Linked DNA regions of Acidisarcina polymorpha. Each later gene encodes a partner of the first gene's protein in a complex. Links are inferred from orthologs where the notes say so. Each region holds a gene or a part of one and is shown on either strand. Other genes may lie near its edges.

The links. The genes of interacting proteins can lie anywhere in the genome.
Region 2: the proteins of xseB (region 1) and xseA are in contact, whole or in part, in a cryo-EM structure (PDB 8TXR), measured with the Escherichia coli proteins. The link is inferred for Acidisarcina polymorpha from one-to-one orthologs.

The regions. Positions count from the first base shown.
Region 1 is NZ_CP030840.1:1,776,832-1,782,635, forward strand. What follows is about bases 1-2,999. They hold xseB (exodeoxyribonuclease VII small subunit), read right to left. Parts: upstream 1,610-2,999; coding sequence 1,391-1,609; downstream 1-1,390. Other genes in these bases: asnS (asparagine--tRNA ligase), read left to right, coding at 1-211; lpxD (UDP-3-O-(3-hydroxymyristoyl)glucosamine N-acyltransferase), read left to right, coding at 261-1,289. Also shown: ACPOL_RS07760 (hypothetical protein), read left to right, coding at 3,667-5,115; bacillithiol biosynthesis deacetylase BshB1, read left to right, coding at 5,123-5,804. UniProt on the Escherichia coli protein: Bidirectionally degrades single-stranded DNA into large acid-insoluble oligonucleotides, which are then degraded further into small acid-soluble oligonucleotides.
Region 2 is NZ_CP030840.1:3,776,445-3,782,099, forward strand. Bases 1,650-4,499 are described here. They hold xseA (exodeoxyribonuclease VII large subunit), read left to right. Parts: upstream 1,650-2,296; coding sequence 2,297-3,703; downstream 3,704-4,499. Other genes in these bases: ACPOL_RS16125 (ArnT family glycosyltransferase), read left to right, coding at 1,650-2,287; ACPOL_RS35745 (phosphohexomutase domain-containing protein), read left to right, coding at 3,700-4,122; ACPOL_RS16135 (phosphohexomutase domain-containing protein), read left to right, coding at 4,014-4,499. In the rest of the region: ACPOL_RS16120 (trifunctional glycoside hydrolase family 18/polysaccharide deacetylase/glycosyltransferase family 2 protein), read right to left, coding at 1-773; more of ACPOL_RS16125, read left to right, coding at 908-1,649; more of ACPOL_RS16135, read left to right, coding at 4,500-5,108; ACPOL_RS16140 (hypothetical protein), read right to left, coding at 5,153-5,383. UniProt on the Escherichia coli protein: Bidirectionally degrades single-stranded DNA into large acid-insoluble oligonucleotides, which are then degraded further into small acid-soluble oligonucleotides.

The DNA of each region.
Region 1 (5,804 bases):
CGCTTCCTACGACCTGCTCGCAAAGCGGATCGAAGAACACCACCTTCCGCTCGACGCCTTCCAGTGGTACCTCGACTTGCGCCGCTACGGTTCCGTTCCTCACTCCGGCTTTGGCATGGGCATTGAGCGTGTCGTGGCCTGGATTTGCGGACTCGAGCATGTGCGCGAGACGATTCCTTTCGCGCGAACGCTCAACCGGATCTATCCATGAAGAACAGTCCCATGCGAGAGAATGATTCGACGGGCGATGCGGCGCCGCTATGATTCCGCTGAAACAACTCGCTGAGCTGCTGGAACTCGAACTGCGATGCGCCTCCGGTGATCCGGAGACCATCGCCGTCGTTTCCGTCTCGAGCATCGCCGCCGCCCAGCCAGACTCGCTCGTCTTCGCCACCGACTCCGCTTCCGCTGCGGCCGCGCTGAGTTCGAATGCCGCCGCCGTCCTGCTCTCCAACCAGCACCTTCCCAAGCAGGCCGCCCGGAAACCGCTGCTGCTTAGCGCGAACCCGAAGCTCGACTTCGCCCGCGCCGCCAACCTCCTGCGCCGCGAAGAGCGGCCAAGCGGCATTCATCCCGCCTCGGTGGTCGACGCCACCGCGTCCCTCGCAACCACCGCCTCGGTAGCCGCCTGTGCAGTCATCGCTGCCGGAGCAGTAGTCGGCGAACGCACCGTGATCGGAGAAGGCGCGGTCATCGGAGCAGGCGTGACCATCGGCGCCGATTGCCGCATCTATCCTCGCGTCGTCCTCTACCCCGGAACCCAGCTCGGCGATCGCGTCATCGTCCACGCCGGGGCCGTTCTCGGCAGCGATGGCTATGGTTACGTCCGTGACCCAGCCACCGGCGAATACCTGCAGTTCCCCCAACAAGGCAAGCTAATTATCGAGGACGACGTCGAAATCGGCGCCAACACCACCATCGATCGGGGCGCGCTCGATGCTACCGTCATCGGACGAGGCGCCAAGCTCGATAACCTCATTCATCTCGGCCACAACGTCATCATCGGCGAGAATGTGCTGATCGCCGCCCAGACCGGCATCTCCGGCTCGACCACCATTGGGAAGAATGCCATCATCGGCGGCCAGGTCGGCGTCGGCGATCACGCCCACATCGGCGAAAACGTCATCCTCGGCTCTCAGGCCGGAGTCTTGCCGGGAAAGAAACTCCGCGCCACCGGCGGCATTCTCTGGGGCACTCCCGCCCAACCGCTGCAGCACATTCTAAAAGAACTTGGCCTGCTGAGGCGTTTGCGGCGGGCGAGTCAACAAGAAGCGGACGGCGAAAGTTAGATCGGCGGGGCATGATTCCGGGCTATACTGCCGCCGGATTGTGCACTGACCGTCAATGTCCGTGGGGCGTCAAATCAGTCGCTGTGCATCTCGGCCCGAGGTTACTTCCCCGGAAACGGCTCGGCCCGCATGGATCCGTCCCGTTCCTTCATCAGGATCTGGACCTTCCCCTCCGCTGCATCGAGCTCCTGCTTGCATGAGGAGGACAGCCGAACGCCGTCCTCGAAGAGCCGAATCGATTCCTCCAATGGAAGATCGCCGTGTTCCAATTGATCAACAATCTTTTCCAGCTGCTTCAGCGATTCTTCAAACGTTGCCAACCCGCAGTCCCTCGACCTTCACTTCTTCTTCCGCGCCGGCTGGCTCGACGGCCGGCACATTCATTCGCGGCAACACGTCGGCAATCACCTCGGCAGCCACGGTGTAACGGCCAAACGGAGCGCTTACCTGGACACCCTGAATTCCGCCGTAGCCCATCTCCCTCGCCGATTTCAGCATCTCCTGGGCAATCCGGACGCCCTCGGCCCGGGCCAGCTCGGGAGTATCCGCCTGCTGCATCCGCAACAAAATCTGGTCCGGGACACTGACCCGGAGATCGTTCTTCATGAACTCCGCATTACGCAGGCTCGTCAATGGCCAGATCCCTGCGATCACCGGAATGCGGAAACCCTCGATCCGCTTCAGAAACGCCTCGAGTACATTCAGGTCGAAGACTGGCTGAGTGATCGCATACTCCGCGCCCGCCTCGACCTTATACGCAAACCTGCGAATTTCATTATCCAGATCAGGAACGCCCGGATTTGCGGCGACCCCCATGGTGAATCCGGTCGACGCCCCAATGCCATTTCCACCAATGTCCAGGCCGTGGTTGAGCCGGTTGACGATGTTGACCAGCCCGATTGCATCCACATCGAAGACCGCGGTGGCGTCGGGATAGTTCCCCAGCTTAGGGGGATCGCCGGTCAAGCACAGAATGTTCTTGAGCCCGATCGAAGACGCTCCCAGCAGGTCGCTTTGAATGCTCAGCACATTCCGGTCCCGACAGGTGTAATGCAGGACAGTCTCGATTCCCGCCTGCTGCTGGATCTGGATACACAAGCTCTGGGCGCTCATCCGCGCCGATGCGCGGGGAGAGTCGGGGACGTTGATGGCATGTACGCCGAGGTCGGAAAGCAGCTTCGCTCCGGCAAGTTCCTTGGCGCAGGAGATACCCCGCGGGGAGACAATCTCGACCAGCGTGACGAACTCACCACGGGCGACCAGGCCGCCAATGCGTGAGCGCTCGGCAAGCGGAGCAGGAGGAGTCTCGGTAACAATCGCCTCCCGCGTAGCAGGGCCCGCGACCGCGGTCTTCTGCGCTAAAACCGCCCGCACAGCGGACTTCATCGCGCGGATGTGGTTGGGAGTCGTCCCGCAACAGCCGCCCAGGAACTGGACCCCGGCCTTGAGGAACTTCTTCGAGAAGTTCGCCATGTATTCGGGCGAGCACAGATAAATGTTGCGGCCCTCGATTGCGCGCGGCATGCCCGCGTTCGGCATCACCACTAACGGAAGCGAAGTAGCCGCGGCCATGCGCTCGACGGCGGTCAGCACTGTCGCCGGCCCGGCGCTGCAGTTCACCCCCAATCGCATCGGCGCCCCCAGGCGGTCAACTTGGTGGCAGCCGTCTCGCAGGAAGCGCCATCGAGGCAGTTGGCTTCTTCATCGACGGTCACCAGCGCCAGCACAGGCACATCCGGCGCTACCTCATGCGCAGCCAGGATCGCCTGCTCTGCTTCATTCAATGCCGAAATTGTCTCGATCACCAGGAAGTCGACACCGCCCGCGACCAGGCCGGCGATCTGATCTTTAAAGGCAGCTCTTGCTTCCTCAAGCGAAGTTTTGCCGAGCGGCTCCAGAAGGATACCCAGCGGCCCGATCGAACCCGCGACCCACGCATCTCCAGCCTGCTTGTCGGCGAGCTGGGCGACCGCTTGCCGGGCCAGCTTTGCACCCGCCTTATTGATCTCGAAGACCTTGTCCTGCAGCCCATAGCGCGCAAGACGCAATGCGTTCGCGCCGAAGGTGTTGGACTCGATAATTTCCGCTCCGGCCTGAAGGTATTCTTCATGGACGGAACGCACCAATTCAGGCTGCGATAGATTCAGTTCGTCGTAGCACCGATTGATAAAAATCCCGCGCTCATACAGCATTGAGCCCATCGCCCCATCGAAAAGCACTGCGCGTTCACCGAAGAGTTCCTGTAGACGGCTCATGGCTTCTCCTGTCCGTTGGCTGCAATTATGCGCTCGCGTCAGCGCCCCGTTTGCCCTGATCGGCTTTGTTATACTTTAGCTTCCAGGATGTTCTTCCGCAATGGGAACGGTGAGAGGTTAGTTTGAATACGAGAAGTTTGCTGCGCCTGCTGTATGTTCCGCGCGTGTTCTTTTTCACAATTGCACTTTGCATAGTTCCCCTGATTTTGGCTGGCTGCGGCAAGAACTTCTACTTCGCGGGTCGAAACCTCCCACCCAGCGGGGTGACCAATCGGGTCATGATCACCATTCAGAATCCCAGCGCGTTGACCAAGGGAGCTCTGACTTTCGTCGATGCGTTCTATGACATCCGTCACGCCTTCAACAATGAGAACAACAACTTCAGCATTGGCGGCGCGTCGGTGAGTTTACCGCTCACGATTCAGAACATGCCGGAAGAGCAGTTAGGCGCGGTCTACAACGCTGGAGATGGCAGCGTCGCCTTGATCAATTACGCGACCGAAAAGCAATCCACCAGCGTCTCCGGCTCGCCCTCATCGAGTATCTTTATCAGCCGCGATCAACGCTATTTGATCGCCGCCGAGCAAACTGCGCATGCTTCTGTCATCAACGACCGCGTAATTGGCCGCACAGTCCCGTTGAATCTGCCCGGGGTCTACCGCATATCGCTAAATGCCAGCGCATCGATCGGCCTCGCATTTGTCCAGAATTCCAACGAAGTATACAGCGTCGTCCATCTCACGGGACCTCAGCAGTCAAGCTACCAGGCGTACTTTGCCGCCAATGGGAAATGGCCTGCGAACTCCTTCGGACTTCCGGCTCAGGACTGCGAGCCGCAGAACCTGCCTGTCTACTGCGCTTATCCGGTAAGTCCCGGTACAGCCAGCTTCGACCGGCCCATCAAGGGAATCTTCTCGCCGGATGGCTCGACGGTTTACGTGCTGAATTGCGGACCGGAATGTGGCGGCAACACCTCCGGAGTCACAACCATTCCGATCACTGCCTCGTCCCTCAACCCCGGTGGCATTGGACCCAGCGCAATCAACCTGCAGGCGACTGCCACCCTTGCGGTGCCGGGCGGCGCGACCAACGCAATCGGCAGCGGAACGACCCTCTATATCGCTGGCCAATCGGTGCAGCCGGATGGCTATCTCTCCGGGAATCTGTCCGTCGTCAACCTGAATACCAGCCAGGTCACCGGCGTCTACCCGATCAGCGATGGCGCGCATAACAAGATGCTCTTCGCTGATGACAATACGCTGTTCGTCGGTTCGGTACAGTGCCAGTCTGGAGAGCGGTATCATCTCGACCCAAACTCTGCGACCGGATGCCTGGCGCTCTTCAATATCAGCACCAACGCGGTAGCCCTGGACTCCTTCAAAGGTGACCTCACCGGTATCGCCGACGTCGAAGGACTGCATAAAATTTATGTCGCCGAGGGCGGCCAAATTCACATCTATACGACCACCAACTTCACCGAGCTCGACAATAGCAACGTCACCGTAGTCGGAACGGCCACCGACGTCGCCTACATGGACGGCTCGACGGACTACAACAACACGACCTATTAAGCAGGCGATGATGCAGGCCATTGACGTCCTCGCCATCGCCGCCCATCGCGATGATGTGGAGCAGACCTGCGGCGGCACCCTGCTGCGCATGAAATCAATTGGTCTGCGCACCGGCATCCTCGACCTGACCCAGGGGGAAGCCGGTACCAGGGGCTCTGCCGATGAACGGGCGGCGGAAGCGGCGGAGGCCGCCAGCATCCTCCAGGTCGACCGTCGGCAGGCCCTCGATATTCCCGATGGGCGGGTGGAAAATACCTACGAAAACCGGATCAAGATCGCCACCGTACTGCGCCAGCTGCGCCCTCGCGTCGTGATCTTGCCCTACTGGACCGGTCGCCATCCCGACCACTACACCACCTCAATTCTCGGCTACGAAGCCTGCTTTCTGGCTGGGCTCAGCAAGCTCGACACCGGCGCACCCCCGCACCGGCCCTTCAAAATCGTCTACGCCAGCCTCTATGCCGATGTACGTCCCAGCTTTGTCGTCGATATCTCGGAACATCTCGAACAGCGCTTTGCTGCGTTAATGGCCTACCGGTCGCAATATGCCAACCAGCCTTCCGGCAGCTCCCTTTTCGTTCCTGAAGAAGAAATTCGCGAACGCACCTCCGCTATGGCCCGGCACTATGGTCTTCTCGCCGGTGTCCGCTATGCCGAACCCTTCGTGCAGAAAGAGATCGGGCTGGTTG
Region 2 (5,655 bases), 2.0 Mb from region 1 along the record:
ACATACAGACGAAGATTCTTCGCGCGAAAATCCGAATAAAGCTGCGCTATGAATGCGAGATAGGCGTCTTCGGCATCATCGGGCACCTCTTCGAAATCAAGCGTGATGCCGTGGTAGGAAGGACTTCCAGCCAGGAAGGTATTGATCTGTTCCCGCAGATGCTCGACCGCCTGTGGGTTTTTCAACAACGTGCCGACATTCTCGCCCCATTTGTCGGTGACCAGGTTATAGTCGTTCACCATCGGGAAGATTTCCGTGTCTTCCTTTGTCGACTCGATGACCCGGTGGACTTTGTTTTCGGGGTCAATTCCGTGCACGCCGGCCGCATCGACCACATCGTAGATATGCACCGGGAACAAGGAGGTCGTCGCCTGCAGCCGCCCTTCCGGGGTAATTACATGCAGCCAATCGGGAAACAACAGGTCGATCTGATGAATGTGTTGCTTCAGCGAAGAGTAGCTGGCTTCATCATCGACATAGAATGCCGCGCGCACCCCTTCATCGGTATTCAGCGGGATGTCAGAAGGTTTGCGCTGCGATTTGCGCCGGGCCGGCCGCGCTGCTTTCCCCTTGAACGAAAGCGGACTCTCTTTGAGCGCCTTATAGTTGCGTTTCTGTGCAGGCAGCAATAGCTCCGGCAATGCCTGCCTGCGGATCACGCTGAAGAAGAAGGTCACCAGCACCAATGTCGACAAGACCGCGACTACGTCGAAGATGCGCCGGAGACGCTTCCACCGCTTGCGGTCGGGATCGAGGAAAATCTGCTGGCTCATGTTGCCCACTACGAGACTATAGGAACCCGCGTCCCGGTAAAAGGCTGCGTTGAACAGCGGATTGGCTCATCGTTCGCTGCATCGTTCACCGACTCGTGTTTGCTTTGATGCTCCCCTTGCTATGATTCCCTTTCATGCTGTCCTCGCGCGCCCGGCATTGGATCTTCGTTGTTCTCGCCCTCGCTTGTGGCGCGGCCCTGCGCCTGTGGTTCATTCACGCCTATCCGGAGGTGGACGGCGACCCGCTGATCTACGGCGACATCGCCAAGAACTGGCTCCAGCACGGAATCTACGGCCTCACGACCGATCACGGAATCCGTCCAACCCTGATCCGGCTGCCCGGCTATCCCGCCTTTCTCGCTCTCTGCTTCACCCTCTTCGGCATGGAACATTACCACGCCGTGATGTTCTTCCAGACCGCCATCGATCTCGGAACCTGTCTGCTGATCGCGGCCCTCGTCCGCCGCCTCTGGAGCCGCCGCGCGGCCATGGTCGCTCTGTGGCTCGCCGCTCTCTGCCCCTTTACCGCGAACTATGCCGCGACACCCCTCGCTGAGACCCTCTCCATCTTCTGTGTCGCCCTCGGCTTCTACGCGCTGGTACGGCTGCTCGAAAACCCCTATCTTCGCTGGCTCTTGCTGCTTTCTTTTTCGATGAGCTACGCCACCCTGCTGCGTCCCGATGGCGCGCTCCTCGCAGTGGCCCTTTGTCCCGCAATCGTCCTCTGTAGCCTTCGTCGTAGCTCCATTTCCAGGCTCGCAACTGGCCGGGCGCTCAAGTTGGCCATCCTCGCTGGCATCCTTTCGGTGCTCCCATTTGTTCCCTGGGCCGCCCGCAACTGGCGTACCTTCCACATCTTCCAACCGCTGGCCCCGCGGTATGCCATGGATCCCGGTGACTTCACCTACCCGGGGTTCAACCGCTGGGTGAAGACCTGGTGTGTTGATCTGGTTTCGACCTCGGAAGTCTATTGGAACGGCAACAGCGACAAGATCGACATTGGCAAGCTCCCTTCCCGGGCATTCGACAGCCCTGCGCAATACCAGCAAACCAAGCAGTTGCTGGATGACTACAACGAAACCACCACCCTCTCGCCCGAGATCGATGTCCGCTTCGAAGAACTGGCCCAGCAGCGCACCCAAGGCCACGCAATCCGCTCCTACCTGGTGTTGCCGCTGATGCGCCTCGCCGACATGTGGCTGCGCCCTCGCACCGAACTCCTATGGATCGAGATGCGTTGGTGGGACCATTACCATCATCCCGAAGAATCCGACTTCGTCTTCGTCTATGCGGCCCTGAATTTGGGATATCTAGTAGCCGCCGTTGCCGGCTTTGTCCGGCGGCCTCCACTGGCCGCGGTCATGCTGGCTTTTGTCTTGCTCCGCTGTGCGTTGCTGTTCACCCTGGAAGCCCCCGAACCCCGCTACACCCTGGAATGTTTCCCTGTCGTCATCGCGCTCGCCGCCATCGCTTTCGGTGGCCGCCGAGACGTGCCCGCTTCAGCATCCGTGTAGACTTTTCCTGTGACCGCTTCTCCGCAGCCCGGCCAACTTGGCTTTAGCTTCGAAGCTCCCAAGGCTGCCCCAAGACGCATTTGGACGGTAGGTGAGCTGGTCGGAGAGGTGCGCGAATCCATCGAGCGGGAGTATGCCGATCTCTGGGTAGAAGGCGAAATCTCGAACCTCCGCTCTGCCCCGTCCGGACACGTTTACTTCACGCTCAAAGATGGCGACTCTCAACTGCCTGTTGTGCTTTTCCGCCGCCAGGCCTCTCTGCTGCGCTTTCGCCCGGAAGACGGCCTGCACGCGCTCGTGCGCGGCAAGGTTTCCGTCTACGAACAGCGCGGACAAATGCAGTTGATCGCCGAGTTCATGGAGCCGGTCGGCGCCGGCTCGCTCCAAATCGCCTTCGAACAGCTGAAGGCCAGGCTTCAGGTAGAAGGCCTCTTCGACGCCCAGCGCAAGAAGCCGCTGCCCGCCTTTCCGCACTGCGTCGGGATCATCACCTCGCCCTCGGGAGCGGTCATCCGCGACTTCCTCAACGTCGGTAGCCGCCGTCACGAAGCCCTCAATGTGCTCCTCTATCCGGTGGTCGTGCAGGGTGCCACCGCCGCGATGGAAGTCAAAGCAGGTATCGAATATTTCAATCGCGCCCACACCGTCGACGTCATCGTCATCGCCCGCGGCGGTGGTTCGCTTGAAGATCTCGCGCCCTTTAACAGCGAACTGCTCGCCCGCGCCATCGCCGCTTCCGAGTTGCCCGTAGTTTCCGCCATCGGGCATGAGACCGATTTCACCATCGCCGACTTTACCGCTGATCTTCGCGCGCCTACTCCTTCCGCTGCGGCCGAGCTCATTACCGAAGCTCAGCACAAAGTCGCCGGCTACGTCGAAACCATGTGGCATCGGCTCCAGCGCGCCTGCCGCTTTCAGTTAATCCAGTCGCGCGAACGCTTCTCCCGAGTCCAGATCGACGCTTCCTCCGCCAGTCTGCGCGACGCCTTCGGACGTCGCCAGCAGCGGATCGATGAGCTGCGTTTTCGCATGGAAGCCGCCTGGCGGGCCAAGGTGCGCCAATCCTCCGATCATGTCAACTCATGCACCCTGCGCCTGCTTCGCCAGGACACCAGTCATCGTCTGCGCCTTTTACAGGAACGCCTGGCCGCGCTCGACGCCCGGCTCGCCCACACCAGCCGCGTCCGCTTTCAATCCGGCCGCACCCAGTTGAAGAGCTTCGACGACCGGCTCGCCGGCCTCTCGCCGCTGGCTGTGCTCAATCGCGGCTACGCTCTCGTCTACGGCGAATCAGGCAACCTGATCAGGACCTCCGACGCCGCACACGAGGGAGAATCCATTACCACCCGCCTCGCCTACGGCACGCTGAAGAGCCGGGTGTTCGCTATCGAAAGGTCGACAGATACATCTTCATGAACGAAGAACGAGCCCTCTTTGGAACTGATGGAATTCGCGGCATCGCGGGCGAGTACCCGCTTGATCCGAAAACGATCTATGCCACCGGCATGGCCCTCGCACACTTTCTCCGCGCCCAGGTCTCGGCTCCACGTGTCATCCTCGGCGCGGACACCCGCGAGTCTAGTCCCCACATTGCCGCCGTCATCTCCCAGGGACTCGAAGCCGGAGGAGCAGCCGTCCTGAACGCTGGCGTGATCACCACTCCCGGAATTGCCTTCCTCGCCCGGAAACATGGCCTCGCCGCCGGCATCGTGGCGGTCTACAGAAGATGTTTTGGCGATCCGCAAGCAGTGGCACGAACGCCGCCTCGCATAATCCCTGTTTTGCCACGCAGGACAACGGCATCAAGGTCTTCGGCAGCGATGGCTATAAATTAGCTGACGCCATCGAACTCGGGATCGAGCAAGAAATATTCAGGTACATCCAGCGCGACATAACTCCGAAAAGCGATACTCTGCCCCCAGTCGTCCAGCCGGAATTCGTTGCCGAGTACGAAGAGTTTCTCCGCCAGGCCGTCTCCCCGCTCGACCTTACCGGTCTGCGCATCCTGCTCGATTGCGCCAATGGAGCTTCCTCCGCCATTGCTCCCGATATCTTCACCCAGCTCGGCGCGCAGGTTGTTCTCAGCCATGCTCAGCCCGATGGACGCAACATCAACCGCGATTGCGGCGCGCTCCACCCCGAGATCGTCGCCGCGGCCACCAGAGAGCAGGGAGCGGACTTAGGCATTACCTTCGACGGCGATGCCGACCGCGCGCTCTTCGCCGACGCGAATGGCAATGTGGTCAATGGAGATGGAGTTCTTCTGCTGGCTGCCCGCGACCTTCAACGCCGCGGCGAGCTCAACGGCAATCTCGTCATCGGCACCACCATGGCGAATATGGGACTGGAAGCCGCCTTGCGCGCCGACGGCATCCGAATGCTGCGCGCCCCGGTAGGCGACAAATATGTTCTCGAATGGATGCAGCGCTACCAGGCGTCGCTCGGCGGCGAACAATCCGGGCATATTCTTTTTCCCGCGCTCAGCACCACCGGGGATGGCCTTTTAACCGGGCTGGTGGTGCTCGATATTCTCCGCCGCTCCGGCAAGCCGCTCCACGAGCTCACTGCCGACCTGAAGGTGTATCCCCAAGTCATCGTCAACGTGAAAGTGAAGGAGAAGCGGCCGCTGGAGCAGTTCGCCAAGGTGGTTCAGACGATCCAGCAAGCCGAGTCGGAATTGAACGGCAACGGCCGGGTAGTAGTGCGTTACTCGGGGACCGAGGCTTTGGCGCGCGTCATGATCGAGGCTGAATCAAGGACGGCCATGCAGTTCCACGCCGATCGCATAGCCACAGCGATCCGCGCAGAACTAGGAATCTGAAAAGGTATCCAGTTCAGCTAACGGGCGGCTACGCCTGCAGATGCTTAGGCAGCGGGGGCGATCAGCAATGGATCCATTGAAGGCTGGATCACGACAGCCGGCATTTTGACGTCGGTGAAGCGGCCGCTGGCCACATCGGCGAAGACTCGGTTGGCGGTGTCTTCGGTACGGGTGCTGGTGATATGCAGGCTTTGAACAGCCTTGATGGTGAGAGTAGTCAATAGGAAGCGATTGGGAATACGGATCCCGGCAGAGTAAACCAGTTCAGAACGCATTTTTGCCTCTTGTGTGGTGCTGTTAACGTGATCCCTGGGAAGCCCAGTATTTCGTTCCTACCGGGCCCAGCGGCGGTCCAAGAGGATAACCGGAGGGCAGATGGGATAATGACGCGACAGTTCCCAGAATACGCTGCTTCGAGCCCTGCGCCTAATAATTTTGAAGAAAGGTCATCGTCGAACCCTTTTGGTACTGAATGACGAGAATAAAAGCTGGCGGCGATCTTTATCGCGGGTGTTCGCTGCCATCGAGGGCTCGCCGATGATAGCCA